DNA from 2 places in the Paenibacillus polygoni genome. Region 2 is predicted to be linked to the other one. Evidence: riboswitches for the same ligand, from Rfam matches in the RefSeq annotation. Region 2 holds a riboswitch; the other holds the start of a gene.
What was found. Region 2 has a riboswitch for cyclic di-AMP ahead of ehuB (ectoine/hydroxyectoine ABC transporter substrate-binding protein EhuB). Riboswitches for the same ligand answer to the same signal wherever they lie in the genome.
Positions count from the first base shown of each region.

Region 1 (9,567 bases), 1.0 Mb from region 2:
AATAAATACAAACGTATCCATAGAATGAAGAGGTAATCCTCCATGTTCAAGCAGCTTCTGGCCGATCTCCGATTGAAGTGAAGCAAAGTGAAAACTCCCCTTGCCATCTCGCTTAATAATCCATTTCGTGAGTCCTTGACATAAATGACAAACCCCATCAATAAGCACGATATTAAGATTCATATATGGTTTCATATCAAAGTGTGAATCATTCTTCATAATCTCACCCCTTAGCTTAGCTCAACCACTTCTTAGACTATACGAATATAGAAAAAAAGCGCCGTGATCTCACGGACGCTCATCATAACAAGCTATTCCTATTTGACAGCTTGCTCGATCAATTGGTCATTCATGATTTGCTCATGAATATCACCCGCAAATTTTTCCATACATTTACAAATGAAATCCTTACGGCAAATCGGGCATGGAGTCTTCTGAAGACGGCTGATGCTAGTCATGTGCCATTCCGGTTTGTTAGAATAAAATGCACGACAAAGCGTTCCATCTTTAAGCTTCATTGTAAATTCATAAAGTCCCGCTTCTTCATTGCGGCTAGCAGTTGTTAAGTCAACAATCTGGGGTCTATAAGACATGTAATCACCTGTGATTTCAAATTTATTCATGCCACGTACTATAAGTACTTAGTCATATTAAAGAATTTTAACCCTGATGTCAAATCAATATACGCCTGTATGGAAACAATATTCGAATGAATCGTAAAGTCAGTTACAAAAGAGAAGACCTTGGTGTACCCACCAAGGTCTCTTTTATATCTCGTCGAGAGATCATCTATTCAAACCTAATTTTTATTGATTCACTTAAATAACGTTAAGTTCAACTGGGATGTTACCACGTGTAGCTTTGGAATAAGGACAGAAATCGTGTGCTTTCTTAGCCAAATCTTCTGCCTGTGCACGGTCTACACCTGGGATCTTCACATCAAGACGAACGGCAAGTTGGAACCCGTCATCTTTCGGATCCTTCCCGATCATGACATTACTTGTGATTTCTACATCACTTATTTTCACGCCTTCTTTACGAGCAATATTGCTCAGTGCGCTTTCGTAACATGCACCATAACCTGCTGCAAATAGTTGTTCTGGGTTCGTAGCGTTACCGCCTGCACCGCCCAATTCTTTTGGAGTAGATAAGTCGTGGCGAAGTACACCATCTGATGTTTCAAAAGATCCGTCTCTTCCTCCGCGTACGGTTGCGCTTGCTGTATACAATGCTTCCATCTTAATCGCTCCTTATCCTAGTAAATTTAGTATTCGTGTTATAAACATCTTATTTCCTACCTTGTAATGTTAGGATGTGATGTTCGTGCATATTTATTTTTAAACTTCTCACAGAAAATAAAACAAATTGAATAAATGAACTACCTTTTTGAGGGCCGAGGAAACCAGCTATACTCCTTCTTATGAAACTAGTTCTATTCCCTCCCTCTACCTATAGATATCCTCTATAGATATTCGTCAGATATTCGACCTATAGATAGATCTACAAATGAATGTTCGTTAAGCAAAGTACTATAATTGCTATTCATCTATATCTGTACATCTGAGGATATTAATCCTCTGAATATTTATTATTTTTGGTTTATTATCCTAATATTGACTTATGGATACACCTGTAATACCATATTTTCGCAGCAGAAACCCTGTAATGTGAAAGGTTCCGTCTTATGAAATAAGTTACTGATGCTCCCTTGACCTAAATGGCGAAGGAAAGGAAGGTTGTCATGACGATTGATCTAACGGGATTTGTTCAACAAGCGAAAGAAAATAAGCTGCATGTCTGCTCTGTTCGAATTCTACAAGGCGGGAAGCCCGCTGGGGACTGGGATTTAACAAAAGATGAGCGCCGCTTGCAGCATTCGGTCAGTAAATCTTTTACCAGTATGGCGGTGGGTCTTGCACTAGAAGAAGGAAAACTGTCCCTCGAAACAAAACTCGGTGAAATTTTCTCTTACTCTACGACGCATAAGTCTAAGTACCCCAACATCCCTTCCCCTGAAGAAATCACATTATATGAACTGCTGACGATGTCAACAGGACATGATAACCCTCCATTATGGGCGAATGAGCGTGGTACTCTCCTAGAAAAAGACTGGGCGAAGCATTATCTCTCTTTACCTTTGGACCGTGCACCGGGAGAGCAATTTACATACAGCAGCGGAGATACTTTTATGATTTCTGCTCTTGTGCAAGCGGCAGTGGGTGAAACGGTTCGGGATTATTTGGTTCCCCGGCTATTTATTCCACTTGGGATATATGACGTGAAGTGGGACAGTTCACCGCTTGGCGTTACACTTGGTTGTACTGGACTTAGAATCAGCAATGAAGAATTGGCACGGTTCGGTCAGCTGTTACTGAACAAGGGAATATGGAATGGTGAACAATTAATCCCTGAGTCTTGGATCAACTATGCTACCCGGAAACATATAAATACGCCTGCTGAAGGAGACTGGGGAGTCGGATACGGCTGTCAGTTCTGGATGTGTACTCACGGGGCATACCGTGCAGATGGGGCATTCGGTCAGCTGCTTGTCATCATACCTGATAAAGAAGCGGTGATCGCGATCAATAGCGAGGAAAATAATATTCAAGGTATTATGGATGTCATGTGGTCTGAATTGTATCCACAATTAGGATGAAGATTCATCTGAATACCCTATCTTTAGAAAATAATTCAGCAAGCAAAGTGATTTACCATCCCTATCCTTTGCTTGCTTTTTGTATATTCAAATTATCGAACAAAGCAAATCCATTCGAATACCATTCGTTGCTTTAACCATGACGATATATAGGGCAAATTGCTTCTGTATCTATGAACCGTTACAAATTTATCGTTTTTATGTGTTATGAAATTGATTTTAGTTTATATGTATAAATGAACACATCTCGCATTTTTATTTATTTTACTCACGCATAAATGTTGCACTGGACAAATAAATTTGTGGTAGTACAATATATTTTGTAAGCAGAAGACATATTTCTGAAAATTCAGATTTTTATTCATAACTTTTATTCCCCATAGAAACAGGTGACATCTTATGAGTTTTTCTAAAAAACAAAAACAAAATTCAATGTATTCTTTATCGGGAGGAGAATCTCAAGGTGGAGGTTATACAGGTTCTCTTACGGTGCCGGCAGACGCATCCTGGTTTCGTAAGCTGCTCGCTTTTACCGGTCCCGGCTTCCTTGTTGCGGTTGGTTATATGGACCCAGGGAACTGGGCAACAGATATTGCCGGTGGATCTCAGTTCGGGTATCGCCTGCTGTTTGTCATCGTCTTGTCTAATCTCATGGCCGTTGTACTTCAGACGCTCTCAGGCAAACTGGGACTTGTTACAGGTAAAGACCTTGCCGAGGCATGCCGAGACCGTTTTAACCCCGCAGTTGTTGCAGTACTCTGGGTTCTCGCAGAACTCGCCATTGCCGCTACAGATCTCGCAGAAGTTATAGGTTCAGCCATTGCATTAAATTTGTTGTTTGGTATCCCCATTCTGTATGGGGTTATCATTACAGCAGTCGATGTTCTTCTAATTTTACTCCTTCAAAGTAGAGGAGTTCGGACTTTAGAAAGTATCGTCATCGTCTTAATGGGTACCATTGCGATTTGTTTTGGAATTGATTTGTTTATGGCACATCCCAGCAGTTCTGGTATCATGCAAGGTCTCGTTCCCGATTCCGAAGTGCTGCGTAATCCTGAAATGCTCTATATAGCCATTGGTATTCTTGGCGCAACCGTTATGCCGCACAATCTATATCTCCATTCTTCTATCGTGAAGTCACGCAAGATTGAGAATACGGTCAAAGCCAAAAAAGAAGCGATTCATTATACAACGATTGACTCAACGATCGCACTGACCATTGCCATGTTTATCAATGGGGCGATCCTCGTGGTCTCTGCAGCAGCGTTTCACCAAGCAGGCATGTTTGATGTAGCAGATATAACGGATGCATACCATCTGCTTACCCCGCTTCTCGGAACGACAGCAGCCAGTATTTTATTCGGGATTGCACTGCTCGCTTCAGGGCAAAACTCCACACTTACCGGTACACTATCCGGTCAGATTGTAATGGAAGGTTTCCTAAATATCAGATTGCCTGCATGGCTAAGACGACTTGCTACCCGGCTGATTGCCATTATCCCTGCTGTCATTGTTACGGCGATTGCAGGTGAGAAAGGTACCACCGATCTCCTGATTTTGAGTCAAGTCATTTTATCGTTGCAGCTTCCCTTTGCTGTCATTCCACTTGTCATGTTTACAAGCAGTAAAAAAATGATGGGTGAATTCGTCAACAAAAAATGGCTGAGCATCTTATCTTGGACCATTGCAGGAATCATTGTCATCTTAAATATCTGTCTGCTCGCATTAACCCTTTTCTGATATAAATGTAGTCTGCAGCTTAGTTACGAACTAAACCCCAAAAAAAGACCCCGAAGGGTCGACTTTTTCTAAGTCTACCCTTCGGGGCTCAGTTCAACAAAATCCATCAATTTTCTTTTTTTCTAAAGAAAGAACAATCCAGCGAATTATAAAAATAATCCAACGACTGTAGCGGATAGAATGGACGCCATTGTTGCCACAAGTAACATTTTCAATCCAAAGGCACCCACTTCTTTCCCTTTTGCACCATCAATAGCTTGTACAGCACCGCTTACAATACCAATAGAACCAATAGAAGCAAAGGAAATAAGGAACGTTGAAAGAATAGATACTGTTTTTTCCGAAAGATCTGCCATCATAGGTTGGAACTGCATAATTGCAGCAAATTCATTAGCAATTAACTTTGTCCCCATTACGGAACCAGCCGTAATCATCTCATTACCCGGAATACCCATTAGGTAGGCGATTGGTGCAAAAACATACCCAACCATCGTCGTTAAATCCATTCCAAAAACACCATCAAAGATTCCATTGACAAGTGCAAGTATCCCTAAGTAAGCGATCAACATGACACTTACAATTAGAGCTACCTTTCCACCATCCATAGCTCCGCTTCCAATAGCTTCGAAGACATTTTTTGTATGAATCATTTCATTTATATCGATTTCTTCTTCCTCTTTTGAAACCTTCACAGGTGCTACTATAGAAGCTACGATCAACGCACTGAATACATTTAATACGACTGCAATCAAAACAAACTTTGATGGCAGCATAGTCATATAAGAAGCAATAAGAGCGGCTGAAACACTCGCCATTGCAGAAGTAGATATGATAAACAAGCGATTTTTATTTAAACTTTTTATATGAGCTTTAATCGCAAGAATTGCATCTGCTTGTCCAAAAAATATAGAGTTAATTGCATTAAAGCTCTCGATTTGAGGCAATCCAGTCACCTTTGATAATAATCCACCCACAAATTTAATAATATACGGAAGGATTTTTAAATGTGTTAATAAAGATAGGAACGCTGAAGTGAAAACGAGGATAAGCAAGACATTAACAAAGAACGGCGATTGTCCCTCTGGGATCCAGCCACCCACAACGAAGTCAACACCTTCCATTCCATACTCTAACAATTTATTGAAACCAGTTGAAATGGTATCGACTACCTTCAGACCCGTCGTTGTTTTGAGAAGTAGCCAAGTCAGAATAAATTGAATCCCCAGCATAATAATAATCGCTCTAAAGTTGATGTTTCTTTTGTCGTTAGAAAGCAAGTAAGAAACACCTAATAATAGAACAATTGCAACGATACCAAGTAAAACCCCAAACAAAACTATCCCTCTTTCTGTTAAATTTCATGGGAGAAGTCTAAGAAAAAAACCTGCCTTTCTTCCCGCCGTATGTATACTAATTACTTTCCCTATTGAACTCAAGGACATATGTCCTACACCTAACAAATTCTATTCTATTATTTTCTCGCAGTTTTTAACTTTGAAGTTCAGGGCAGAATAATAAACAACACAAAATAAAATTAGAGGAAGAAGAAAGATGCGTATAACTGATAATCAACCATTAATTTATTCATATCTGGAGAAAATGAACCTGCATGAATTCTTTTCGATAGAAGATCTCAACAAGATACGATTATGCAGTTTTGAAAAAGGAGAAAACATGATCTCCGAAGGCGAACCTCTAAAGGAGATGTTTTTTCTAGTCGAGGGGAAAGTAAAAGTATACACATTAACTTCCGAAGACAAAAGATTAATCATACGATTCCAAAAAAATCCTGCAATGCTGGGGGATATCGAATTTGCGAATGAGGAAGCAGCAATGAATTCAGTGGAGGCCAGCACAGAATGTATCGCTTTACGTATTTCGTACAAAAATTTGAAAGAAATAATCGGAGATAATCCAAGCTTTCTGCTACGATTACTCAAGTCTATTGCACAGAAGTTTAGGACAAAGACCAATTTCACTACATTCCTTGTTCTTTATCCTGTAGAAGTGAGGTTTGCCAGCTATTTATTATCTATTTCTACGGATAGCATGGGTAATTTATTTCGGGAGGAAATGAAGAATTCAAGCTTAATCGAAATAGCGGATACTATTGGTACAAGTTACAGACATTTAAACCGAGTAATTCAGAAATTGTGTAATCAACAAATTATTGAAAGAATTGATGGTACCGTACATATCAAAAACATTAATAAACTTCGTAAATTAGCAAAAGACAATATTTATGAATAAACGGTAATAAGATGAAAACCTTGTAAATGGAAATTTTCGATAGGTGAAACCCCGAGATAGGATTCGCCTTTTTACACTGTCTACTATTCGGGGTCCATTCTGCCAGGCATATTATTTTTCTGTTCCTTTTTCCCAATTCAGTGTTATAGGAGCAGTCCTATTAATTCATCTAAACCGGATATTGTACAATCCGGCAGATCATCTGCGCCTTTAGAGGGTTGATATCTTCCATACCCTTGTAAAATACGGATGGTTTTCATCCCGAGTAATTTAGCAGGAACAATATCGTTATCAATCCGATCCCCAATCATTATTGCTTCCGAAGGAGCACATCCTGCCTTTTCCAAAGCATATTCATACAGTCTAACGTCCGGTTTAGCTAGTCCTTGCTCTGCAGAACAAGCAATAACATCAACATAAGAACTAAAACCATATTGATGAAGCCGTTCAGCCGTACCTGGACTTTGGTTCGCAATAATGCCAATCCGGTAATGTTCTCCAAGCTGAGCAAGAATTTTTTTAGCTTCTGGGTAGGGAGTCTCCAGTTCTTTACGATATTTCAGCCTAGGCCGAATATAAGCCCGGTCCTCTTCCTTCTCAATCAACTGAGAGATCGCATACTGCATGGGAGAGTCAATAAAATTAGAGTAGCTTTCAATAAACTTCTCCCTCACATCCTGAATCGTAATGGAATAACCTCGATCTGCAGCACGCTCAACAAACTGATTCATAATATGGTCCACCGGTATCCATTCATCGACAAGCGTGTCCCCTACATCAAAAAAAAGCCACTTTACGTCAGACCACATTCCCATCTCTTGTCTCAACCTTTCAAGTTACAATGATCTTCCATATAAAAAAGACCCATGATGATCATGAGTCTCACACTACGTATATCTTATCTGACCATTATAGCAATGCAAGATTTGTTCCGCAATCATAGCAAGGATACCTGCCCTGCTACATCAATAGATGTAAAACAAATTCTTTATTTATCATTTCAGGACGAAAAACATTCTAATTAACAGCAGCTCGTTCTTCGTTCAACAAGAATCCGACTTCACCCTTGATAGTGAAAACGATATGATTCGCTCCCATCCCCCGGTATACACCGCGCGGATGATTCTGTTGAGTAATAATCGTTATTGGTTTTTGTGTCCATGGTCTGCATATTTGCAGAAAGCGACAGGTTAAATTCATGCTGTTCTCAAACAAAAATATCCGTCCTACGGTTGCATCGGGCAGTGCCCATTTATGAGCAAACGCAGTATCCATACGGATAATATGCTGCACTCCAAGCTTTCTAACCTTTTTTTCTTCCTGTTCGCTATTCGTGAGAACCGCAAAGGACAATTTTTTGTACATAAGTAATCTTATAAAATTTCGAGCTGCTTCATTAGGTGCAGTAACCAGAATGATTTCATTATTCATTGTGTAAGCCTCCCTATGATTGAAAAGACAACAAAAAAAAGAACACCATTTACATCATGAAGGCATGCCGGCGCTCTCCCACCCAAATAGGAAAATAAGGAATCACGAAAATTCCCAATTCTCCTCTTAGGTGCTCACGGTTCTGCTGCCTCTCCCTATATACGCTTACGAGGTTAGCTGCCGGATTCGGACAAGAGAGAGTTGCCCTATTCCCGGCCTGACGACCCGGAAATTCACCCCTTGGAATAAACAATCTTCCGAATGTTCATTCCCGTTTGGTTCCCCCGTTTTTATCAAAGACCCACCTAAAAATTAATAGATGAATCTAAAAATTCAGCGTAGAAAACAATAAAAAACCACAGAGGGTTAGCGCCCCTGCGGTCGATAAACGATCACAAGATTCATCATTCCTCTCTCAAGTTATTAGCTTACGAGGTTAGCTGTCGGATTCGGACGATGAGAGTCGCCCTTCCTTACACACCCGAATGAAACTGTCATTCGACGAATAAAGATTCACCCCAACAAAGTTCCTAGAACCAGCTCTTACACCGATCCAAGCAGCCCTGCTATCATTGGTTCCCCCGTTTTTCGTTTGAATACATCAAGACGAAAATTCAGCAAGCATAGTAATGAGAATTTCTATTGTTTTATAAAATGTAACTCGTCTTTCTTTGTGCTCAAGATTTACGATATGAATCATACACCCGAAGCAGAACGGTGTAAAGGTATTCTAGAGCTCAATTCCGTCAATATTACGTCATATTCATCTAAATTCTATTAAAAAACAAAACAATAAGGCTTCCATTTCCTCTAATCTCTATGTAGCTAAGGATTACATGCATTTTGTTTAAATCTTAAAAAGACAAGGTATATGGTTGACTCACATTGGTTAACTCCCTTTATTAATTGTTTAAAATTTAATTGTAGAAAATATTGTAAACGGCTTGTCTATTCTCTTATAATAAGAAGAAAAAGATGAGGCGGTGGGTTAATCAATGTCCATTTATGATTACCATGTTAATACCATAAAAGGTCAAGAACTTCATATGTCAGCTTATAAAGGTAAAGTGATGCTTATCGTGAATACCGCCAGCAAATGCGGATTATCACCGCAGTTCAAAGGGCTGCAAGAACTTTATGATAAATTCAATCAACAGTCTTTCGAAATACTCGGTTTTCCAAGTAATCAATTCGCAAATCAAGAACCAGGGACAAGTGATGATATCGCTGAATTTTGCCAGATGAATTACGGTGTCAGTTTCCCTATGTTTGAGAAAGTAAATGTAAACGGAGAAGATGCTCATCCCCTTTTCAAATATTTAACGACTAAGGCACCTGGCATTCTAGGATCGAAAGCGATCAAATGGAACTTCACTAAATTTCTTATAGATCAAGAAGGCCACATTGTAAAAAGATACAGTCCACAGACAACCCCGGACAAAATTGAAGCGGATATCGCAAAGCTCTTATCACACCAAGGGATATAAGAA
Region 1 covers NZ_CP127162.1:1,143,752-1,153,318, reverse strand. The annotation lists gene QPK24_RS05510 (thiol-disulfide oxidoreductase DCC family protein) at 1-219, opposite strand, end outside; gene QPK24_RS05505 (hypothetical protein) at 318-593, opposite strand; gene QPK24_RS05500 (organic hydroperoxide resistance protein) at 819-1,238, opposite strand; gene QPK24_RS05495 (serine hydrolase domain-containing protein) at 1,742-2,656, shown strand; gene QPK24_RS05490 (Nramp family divalent metal transporter) at 3,089-4,396, shown strand; gene QPK24_RS05485 (NupC/NupG family nucleoside CNT transporter) at 4,543-5,730, opposite strand; gene QPK24_RS05480 (Crp/Fnr family transcriptional regulator) at 5,948-6,646, shown strand; gene QPK24_RS05475 (HAD family hydrolase) at 6,790-7,461, opposite strand; gene QPK24_RS05470 (hypothetical protein) at 7,664-8,077, opposite strand; cyclic di-AMP (ydaO/yuaA leader) riboswitch at 8,224-8,426, opposite strand; cyclic di-AMP (ydaO/yuaA leader) riboswitch at 8,487-8,707, opposite strand; gene QPK24_RS05465 (glutathione peroxidase) at 9,073-9,564, shown strand.
Region 1: linked by a shared signal. The riboswitch ahead of QPK24_RS05470 (hypothetical protein) and the one ahead of ehuB (ectoine/hydroxyectoine ABC transporter substrate-binding protein EhuB) in region 2 are both predicted to bind cyclic di-AMP.

Region 2 (9,567 bases):
CGTTAGATCTATGTGTATAAGATTGATGCAATCTAGATAGGAAGATATCCCACTGGAGGTTATAGAATGTTGAACAAACAAGCGATAGTAAAACAACTTGAACAAGTAGGATTGGGCCAATATGGACATGCCATTGCAAACTGGGCTTATCCTACAGCTCAACTTTTTCTTGAACCTGTATCTGACACTATGATTCCTATTGGAGAAAGCAAGGTAGGAGGTAATCCTGATCTTACTGATGATATGGAATGGCCATTATGGAAAGATTATGATATGACTTTTATTGCTCAAATTAATTTGGCAGATTGCCCAGTAAATATGTCTCTTCCTCAAGAGGGGTTGCTGTCTTTTTTCTATGCTGCAAAAGCTATGTATGAGGACGATGACTTTTATAATGATCCTCACACATGTCGAGTGATCTACATCGATTCAGAACGTCTCTCAAACATTTCACGAAGAATTAATCCTAATCATTTAACTGATTCAGAAATAATGAAGCCGAACAAGATTTTATATGAGGAGGGTATATCTCTACCAACTGCTGAGTCCGCTTATTTGAAAAGTTTGGGGTTAGGCTGGAATGGTAACAGAGATCAATATTAGGCTTAACCGATTTTTTAAATGAACCGAATAAAGTAGACTTAGCCATTCCATATTTAGCTGCATTTATTACAACACTATTTATGACCTTTTTTGCATTGAAATGGTTTATGGGAATTATGAAAAGTGGAAAACTGATTTATTTTACATATTATTGCTTCATTGTTGGAGTGTTGCTTCTGGTATTTTTCTAATGGGTGTTGAATAATTGCTATAGATAATATAGTTGAATAATGATTATTGCTCCTCATTTTCTAGTAGTTTGTTTAAGCCAACGGGGAACGATAGGTAATAAAAATAAAAAGGCAGTCGATCGATACGATCGGCTGTTTTCTATTAAGTTAACATAAATTTCATATAAATGTAAAATTATAGATTAACTAAACTTTGGGTGTTATCATTAGAGGGTTAGAAGTGGATTTAGAGGAGTGAGAACTGATGCAAGCAATAGACTTGAAAGTAGAAACATATATCAACAAATATATGGATTTATGGAATTTTTATGGAGTTGTGCAAGTTATCCAAAAAGACAAGGTGCTTTTTGAAAACTCATACGGCTATGCCAATATTGAATTTGGAATGAAGAACGATATGAATTCACGCTTCTCCATCGCTTCCATATCAAAACAGTTTACTGCCTTTACGATTATGACTCTACATGAAAAGCATATGCTAGACATCGATAAATCCGCACGATTATATCTCCCTAACGATTTGAAGATTGACGATTCGATCACGATACATCATTTACTGTCGCATACTTCTGGGTTATACAATTTTTATAATTTTGAAGATGATTTTTTTGCTGGATACAACAAAACGGATTATTCACGAAACGATTTCTTCCGGCGGTATGTTGATAAGAAGCCTGTTAAACCACCAGGGACGGCGTATGATTACAATAACTCAAACTATAATTTGCTTGCCTGGGTTATTGAACATGTTTCTGGAGAGAAATATGAAGATTATATTCGAAATAACATATTTCTACCTCTGAATATGATGAGTAGCGATGTTGATGATGGATGCAAAACGATTAAGAACAGAGCAAACAACTATGTATATGATTTTGGTGAAATTATTAAATGTCCGTATTATAACGAGAAATTTAGCATCGGGGCAGGCGCCATTATCTCAACGTGCGAAGATTTGTACAAATGGTATGTTTGTTTGCGGGATGGGAAACTCTTGTCGAAGGAAACATACACTCGATTTTTCAACGTGAACAAAAACAACTACTCCTATGGGTTGGAACATCATCATGTTTATGGCACCGATCGATACTCCCATGGAGGAGATCACCTTGGGATAAGTACCTATATTCAGTATTATTTTGATGAAGATATATGTATCATCATTCTTTCAAATAATGAGTCTATTAATCAGTACAAACTGGGCAATGATCTGTCAGATATTCTGCATCATGTTAATGTAGAGGATCCGATAAAACATGAGGAGTTTCCCATTGAGGAAAGCAAGCTTAAAGGATATTGCGGAACTTACTTGAAAGATAAGATCCAAGTTGAATTGATTAACGGAAAATTATACTTTACGAGATTCGCCGGTAATCTTCATATTGAAATTTATCCCGTTGGCAAAGGATTGTTTGCACGCAGATATTGCGACCAGATCCATCCTTACCGTATTGCTGAGAATGAAGAGGGAAAGATGTCATTTTTCGGGTATGTAAAAATTTGAATTCGTATACAAGTAGTTCAGGTTTTATATTTATGATCGAACTAACGGGAAATGATAGATGAGGAGTTGAATGAGAAAGATGACAGCATTATTTTCACATAAGCCCGAAGGATACAAATGTCCATTTTGTCGTGTTTGGGGTATCGAGCAACCTAATCAGGGGACAAAACAAAGGGATATCATCTATCAGAATGATAAGGTAACGGCATTTATAGCCAGAAAGTGGTGGCCAAACAATAAAGGACATGTTCTGGTTGTTCCTAATCAACATTTCGAAAACATCTTTGAACTCCCTGCGGATTACGCTGCCGAAATTCACCGCGCGGCTCAGCTTACAGCATTTGCAATGAAAAGTACATATGGATGTGATGGGATTTCTACGCGGCAACATAATGAGCCTGCAGGAAATCAAGACGTGTGGTATTATCATCTCCATGTTTACCCTAGATATGTGAATGATCAACTATATCTGTCAAAGGGTTCTGAGTCCGATCCTGATGAACGTTCTTTCTATGCTGATAAGTTGCGTTCTTGGATACAGGAAAATATATAAGATCTAGGAAGTGCACATGATGACCCTAGTAGGAGAAACCTGCATTAAGCTCCCTCGAAATGATTTGATTACCTCGCACAAGTTAACGGGGAACGTTAATTCAATATATCAGGGATAATTAAGGTATAAGCTAGTATGGCAAGGTAGTAATGTAATATAGGAGAATTTAGCAAAAAGGAGCTGAAAAATTGCGGTTAAAAATCTGCATGCTGATTTTTTTATTTATCTTGTCCGGATGTAATATAGAAAGCGAAGAAACAAATGTACCACCTGAGAATCTGGAACCTACTAGTATCAAGCTAACACCGATCGATTTGTTCGATGGTGAAGCAGGTAAGTTTAAAAATTTTCTTGGGTCAATGTCTGGAGGAATTAAATTAGAATATGAGGGAAGTAAACCTAATGCTAGCTTGGATATAGACATCTGGGAGAATGGAAAGAAAGTAGATACCGCAGGATCGATAGGGGATTTATTTTATAGTTTGGATGAGCAAAAGAGGAGTAACGAAGTAGAAATAATCATATCGATTGATACAGTGAACTTTGAGGGACAAAATGAATACAGCATAATAAAAGTTAATAAAGTTCGGAATTCTGGTTCAAGTCTATCTACCGTTACTCTTCCTTGGAACAAAGAGTTAACCTTACGGGGAGTGCTGCAGCATACTGAACCCCACTCCTTTTCTGTGGAGCTACCTGTAAATGTTTTTGGAATGCAGGCTACCAGATCAAACCAAATATCTACTGCAGATCTCTCAGAGGAATCATTAGCAGAAACGGAATGGGCTTTAGTGTTTACCTTACGATTTGATGATTAACTGCTGGCTCAAGCTTTGAACTAAAGGAAACTTTAGAACAATAAATGGTCGATTAACTGTTTGGTTAGAGTATAGGTACGAACTGGCCGAAGAACCGATCACCTTTCTAGCGTGAGTAATATGTTTTATCGTTAAGAATGGATGAATCTAAATAGTACATATGGAGGTAATTAAGTTTGAATACTCACTACTATCTCAGTTGGTTTAATGATTTTTTTCAAAGAAACTAGTCCAATGTTTACATGAGGATATACAAGACAGAAAATTATAGAAATTCAATTTAGAATTGGAGGTATTTATGGAATTTATAACAGCAACTGTGGAGCATCTTCCTGCAATTGTTCGGTTATTAGCGGACGATAAATTAGGTGCTAGCCGAGAACGTTATGAAAAACCACTGCCAAAAGAATACTTTCTGGCGTTCGCAAAGATTGAACAACAGATAGGTAATTCCATAATCGTTGCTATGGATCAGGACGAAGTTGTAGGTTGCCTTCAGCTTACTATTATTCCCGGGATTTCAAGATTAGGTGCAACAAGAGGCCAAATTGAGGGTGTTCGTATTGACAAGGATTATCGAGGCAAAGGTGTGGGTGAGTCGTTATTTCGTTATGCAATTAATGAGGCTAAAACAATAGGTTGTGAGATGATTCAACTGACAACAGATAAAAAACGTAAAGATGCCCATAGGTTCTATGAACGACTTGGATTTGTTGCTAGTCATGATGGTATGAAGCTTATACTCAGTAAATAGTGCATTCATCTAACGGGAAACGTCAGTTTAATAATAACAAGTAAGCAGCCGCTCAAACGACCGGTTGCTTTTTCTTTAAGCTAATGTTCAGGATAGTTCAATTATAATTGTTTTCTCAATCCTATTTATAGAATGAAACTGTTAAAGTGTATTTATATTGAACGAATAGGGGAACAAGAGATGAACAAAGGAAAAATCGTGTTTTTGAATGGAGTAACCAGTTCAGGAAAAACATCTATAGTAGATGCTATTCAGTTAAAATCGGATGAGTTTTTTTATGTTGTTGCAAACGATCTTTTTGAAAATACAATTGGCGAAAACTATCTACGAGAAGATTATTGGAAATATCTAAGTGATGCAATAATTATGATGTATCATACCGCCAAACTATTTTCTGACCATGGTAAAAATGTGCTTATCGATGGTATTTTGGTAGAAAGACCTGAGTTAAAACCGCATTATGAAAAAGTTAAGAACATATATGCGGGTTACCCCTTTTATATGGTGGAAGTGTTTTGTCCTTTGGAGATTTGTCGCCAAAGAAATATGGAACGTGGAGATAGAACTGAAGATCAATCAGACTGGCAAAACAAAATTATGGCAAAAGATATACAGTACGACTGTACTGTCAACACACACATAAATTCTCCAGAAGAATGTGCAGATTCGATTCTAAATTGTTTGAGTTTGATTGTTAGGTCTGAAGGTTAATCGCATTAAGTTAAATGAAAACGATTTTGATTAGTTAAAAGGCAGCCGATATCAATGCGATTGGCTGCCTTTTTATTAAACGAAAGGGTAGAATTGTCCCAATGTATGGTAGTATGTTGGTGGTGAAGGATATTGAGACCATATTTAAGCCTTTGGAGGGTAAAAGATGAATGCGGAGCTTAGAAGCGCTCATTTCCTTAATTAGAACTGAAGCAATTGGACTCTTACACAAAAATAAATTAATTAGGGGTAGACAATTCATGGGGGAAACGAATGTATGGGATGCGGAGTGGGAGGTTAACGAAGAGCAGGCGCGAATGCTGATAGGCAGACAATTCCCTCAGCTGTCATCGAAGCAAGTGAAGCGATTGGGCTGGGACAATACGGTTTTTCTCATCGGTGACGAGTACGTGTTCCGGTTTCCAAGAAGAACGATTGCAGTTGGCTCGATTCGTATGGAAGGGAAGCTGCTGCCGAAGCTGGAGGCATATATGACCATCCCCTATCCGAAACCGTTGTTTTATGGCGAAGCAAGTGACGAATACCCGGCACCATTTCTTGGCTATGCTTACGTGCCAGGAGATTTCCCGATCGGCTTGACGGAAGAACGCCGGGTATTATCGGCAGAGACGTTGGCGAAATTTTTGCGGAGATTGCATGAGTTTCCGGTGCAGGCGGCGCTGAAGTGCGGAGTTCAGCAAGATCATAGAAACTTGACGGACATAGCATCGCGCAAAGTGAAACTGGAGGGCTTTCTATCGAAGGTGGTCGAACACTTGTCGCCGGAGGAGTCCGGTGTGATCGAAGCGTATATTAGCAGGCTGCAAAAGGACCGTGTCGAGGCGGTGAATGTACTGCTACATGGCGATCTTCATTTCAAAAATATGCTTGTGAATGAGAACGGGATCGTTTCCGGCATCATTGATTGGGGCGATCTGAGCGTAGGCCATCCGGCTTGCGATTTGAGCGTTGCTTATAGCTTTTTACCCCCTTACGCTCGCGGCGTGTTTTTCGAAACGTACGGAGGAGCGGACGAGGAAACGAAGCTGCTGGCGCGGCTGATCGCGGTATACATCCCCATACTGATCTTAATGCAAGCGGTCGATGACGGGAATGAAGCGATCGCGGCAGAGGCGAAATCCAACATCATGCGGGCACTGTCGGATTAGGCTCATTATTTCGTTGCAGCTACGGGGCTATGGCTATCGGCACCATTTTGTCGTTTAAAGGTCGCGAAAAGGTACGATCCGCCTTCTCTGATGCCGCTTTATGTTGAGGAACACGAAATTCAACCGTGTAAGTCGTTGCGCTAATAGGAAACGATAGTTGAACATAAAGGGTTTCACATATTAGTCATGACTAATATGTGAAACCCTTTAATATATCTATCTTTCTTAAATTAAGGTCTTGATAAACTGAGAAAATAAAGTTGTAGACTGGCGGTGTGCGTTAAGCTAACGGGCAGAGCTTAGACTTTTAAGGATAAAAGAGGTTTTTGTCGTATTATATGTAATTATGGGTTGTAAAATTAAATGAATTATTTGAAAATGGAGGATTCAAAATATGGAACGTAAAATTCAATTAATGGAAACCTACATAAATATCGACCTTGGAAACTCACCCTTTTTAAAATTAGATAAAGGGTTGCAAATTCCATACTCTTCAATTAAGGGAATAACAACAGGTAGACCGATACCAAATGCTTTTAAACTATATGGTGCTTTATTAGGAGGAATGAGAAATGGGTTATTTAGAGCAAAGGGTGGTTATCAACTGCACTTTTTTGAAAATGAGCTTAAAACTCTTCATTTAGATTTGAATAGCTTTCAAGTTGGTAAGTTCAAAATATCGAAGTTGATCATTGGTGTTGAAAATCCTGAAGAAATAAGTAAAAATATTTCCGAAAGAGTGAAGTGATAATTTGTTGATGAACTGTTCTTTGAACTAACGGAGAAACGATAGTTCAAGAAGAAAAAGTAAGCAACCGATCAATAGACCGGTTGCTTTTTCTTTAAGATATTGGGCAGTTCAACATGATTTTACATCACTTCTTGTTTGCAACCATTCTTCTCTCAACTCGTTCATATTTATATAATACTTAACATGGAGGAAGTCATTTTGAAAAAAATGTTTGTTTTACTCGTGTTCCTACCCTGCAGTTTTCATTTATTATGGAGAAGGCTTAATCATAATTAGTTTTGAACCCCAGATCGGATGAGATGAAAATGTACTTCTGATCAGCTGCTCGGCTTCTTCACATGCACGTTGTATGAGCAGTTCACCAAAAAGCATCATCCTCTTTCATTGAAGAAACGTTCCTCCGAACAGCAATAAACAGTTTCTAAAAAGAAATTTATTAGGCTGGATTTTGGTCTTTTTGACCCGAATTCTAAAGCGAATAAAAAGACGTAAAGTAGAGTCTCCTTTTATTATTCTTCTCCTTCAATAAATGCTTGCTATATAGCTGAATTCTCTCTGTTTATAGTTTGTCTAATACAACGTTTAAAATGACGTAAAAGCACATGAAAAATTCAGTTATTATCCAATATTTAAACCTAGTTAAAACAATTGATTATCACCAAAAATACTCATAACTGGTTTGACATTTCCAAAATATCCCTTTATTATGGACTCACGCTTAGTTTTCAGGAAGCACTTTCTGGAGAGCGGGGGAACCAGTTTTCAGGGGCGAGTCACATGAATCCATGTGTAGGGTACCATCTTACCCGAGTCCGTCAGCTAACCTCGTCAGCAGTGGATGGGTCCTTTAATACATACATAATAAATTCACATAACAAAGGCCCTTTATTCATTAATTATAGGGGCCTTTGTCTTTGTTTACTGACCCCCTGCTGGCGGAGCTATGTCTTCATCCCCTGTTTGGAGGTCTTTTTTCGTTTACTGAGGCAATGCTTTCCAAGGGTACTTATTTTGACAAGTGAAGATGTGCTTGAGTTGGAGGGGAGGTACGGAGCACACTTGGGTCAAGTTTTCTGTTTCAAGTAAGCAGATAAAGACATTTTCGAGTGTTAAATCCAAGTAAAAATGTAAGTTTACTTGGTCTATTAGTTGTGTCATTTTTTAAAATCTAGAAACGGAGAAAGGTTGTGGAATGCTTGAGAAAAGTTTTTGTTCTAGTGATGTCCTTGATCTTCGTAATATCTCTAGCGGCATGTAGTGGAAGTGGAAGTCCGCTGGACGAGGCGATCGAGAGAGGTTATATCACCGTAGGATTTGCAAATGAAAAGCCATACGCATACAAAGAGGCTGATGGAACACTAACAGGAGAAGCCGTTGAAATAGCCCGTGTAATTCTAGAGCGGCTCGGCGTGAAGGAGATGAGAGGTGAGCTGACAGAGTTTGGTTCATTAGTAGCCGGCTTGCAAGCTAAAAGGTTTGATCTTATTACAGCGGGAATGTTTATTAATCCTAATCGCTGTTCTGCAGTCTTATTCGCGGACCCGGAGTATAGCATTGGAGAAGCACTTGCAGTTAAGCAGGGGAATCCGCTAGAACTTGTAAGTTACGAAGGTATCGCGAGTAACGGGGAAGCAAAAGTCGCTGTCATGACTGGTGCCGTTGAAATCGAGTATTTAGAAAAGTCTGGTATTCCCTCGGATCGCATTATTCAAGTTCCTGACCAAGCTTCAGCTATAAGCGCACTTCAAGCTGACCGGGTGCAGGCTATAACGATGACGGGGCCATCACTTCAGGCAATGCTCGAATCGGCCAATGATAATAAAATTGAGCGTGTTGCTGACTTCACCCAACCTACAGTTGATGGTGAGAGTGTTCGCGGATATGGGGCGACAGCTTTTCGTCAAGCAGACACTGAATTTCAAGAGGCATATAATGCAGAACTTCAAAAAATGAAAGACTCAGGCGAGTTACTCGAAATATTGCAAAAGTTTGGATTCACAGAGGATGAGCTTCCAGGCGATATGACAGCTGCTGCGCTTTGCGGAGAATAACATGCCGAATTCATGGATTGATTTTCTTCCTTCGTTATTAAAAGGAGCGGAAATCACGATCTTGGTTGCTTTTTTCTCATCCATATTAGCAATCATCGTGTCCTTTATTGCCGGTTTACTCAGGCTATCGAAACTTTGGATTCTACGTACCATTTCAGCGATTTATGTTGAGGTCTTTCGCGGAACTTCCCTGCTGGTTCAATTATTCTGGTTATACTTTGCTCTTCCATTTATCGGTATTGAACTTCCGAAGATGTTAGCAGCTATTCTTGCCATAGGACTTAACTTCGGAGCATACGGATCAGAAATCGTCCGAAGCGCAGTGCTTGCAGTTCCGAAAGGACAGACGGAGGCTGCTATAGCACTAAATATGAAACCCTGGCAAAGGTTATCTCATGTCATTCTTCCTCAAGCTTCACTACAAATGCTGCCGTCTTTCGGGAACCAGATGGTGGAATTGAT
Region 2 covers NZ_CP127162.1:2,159,064-2,168,630, forward strand. The annotation lists gene QPK24_RS10365 (YwqG family protein) at 190-603, shown strand; partial or broken gene QPK24_RS23580 (undecaprenyl-diphosphate phosphatase) at 597-794, shown strand; gene QPK24_RS10370 (serine hydrolase domain-containing protein) at 1,039-2,298, shown strand; gene QPK24_RS10375 (HIT family protein) at 2,378-2,851, shown strand; gene QPK24_RS10380 (hypothetical protein) at 3,040-3,669, shown strand; gene QPK24_RS10385 (GNAT family N-acetyltransferase) at 3,968-4,423, shown strand; gene QPK24_RS10390 (phosphotransferase-like protein) at 4,604-5,134, shown strand; gene QPK24_RS10395 (phosphotransferase) at 5,395-6,303, shown strand; gene QPK24_RS10400 (hypothetical protein) at 6,698-7,051, shown strand; cyclic di-AMP (ydaO/yuaA leader) riboswitch at 7,760-7,903, shown strand; gene ehuB (ectoine/hydroxyectoine ABC transporter substrate-binding protein EhuB) at 8,251-9,105, shown strand; gene ehuC (ectoine/hydroxyectoine ABC transporter permease subunit EhuC) at 9,107-9,567, shown strand, end outside.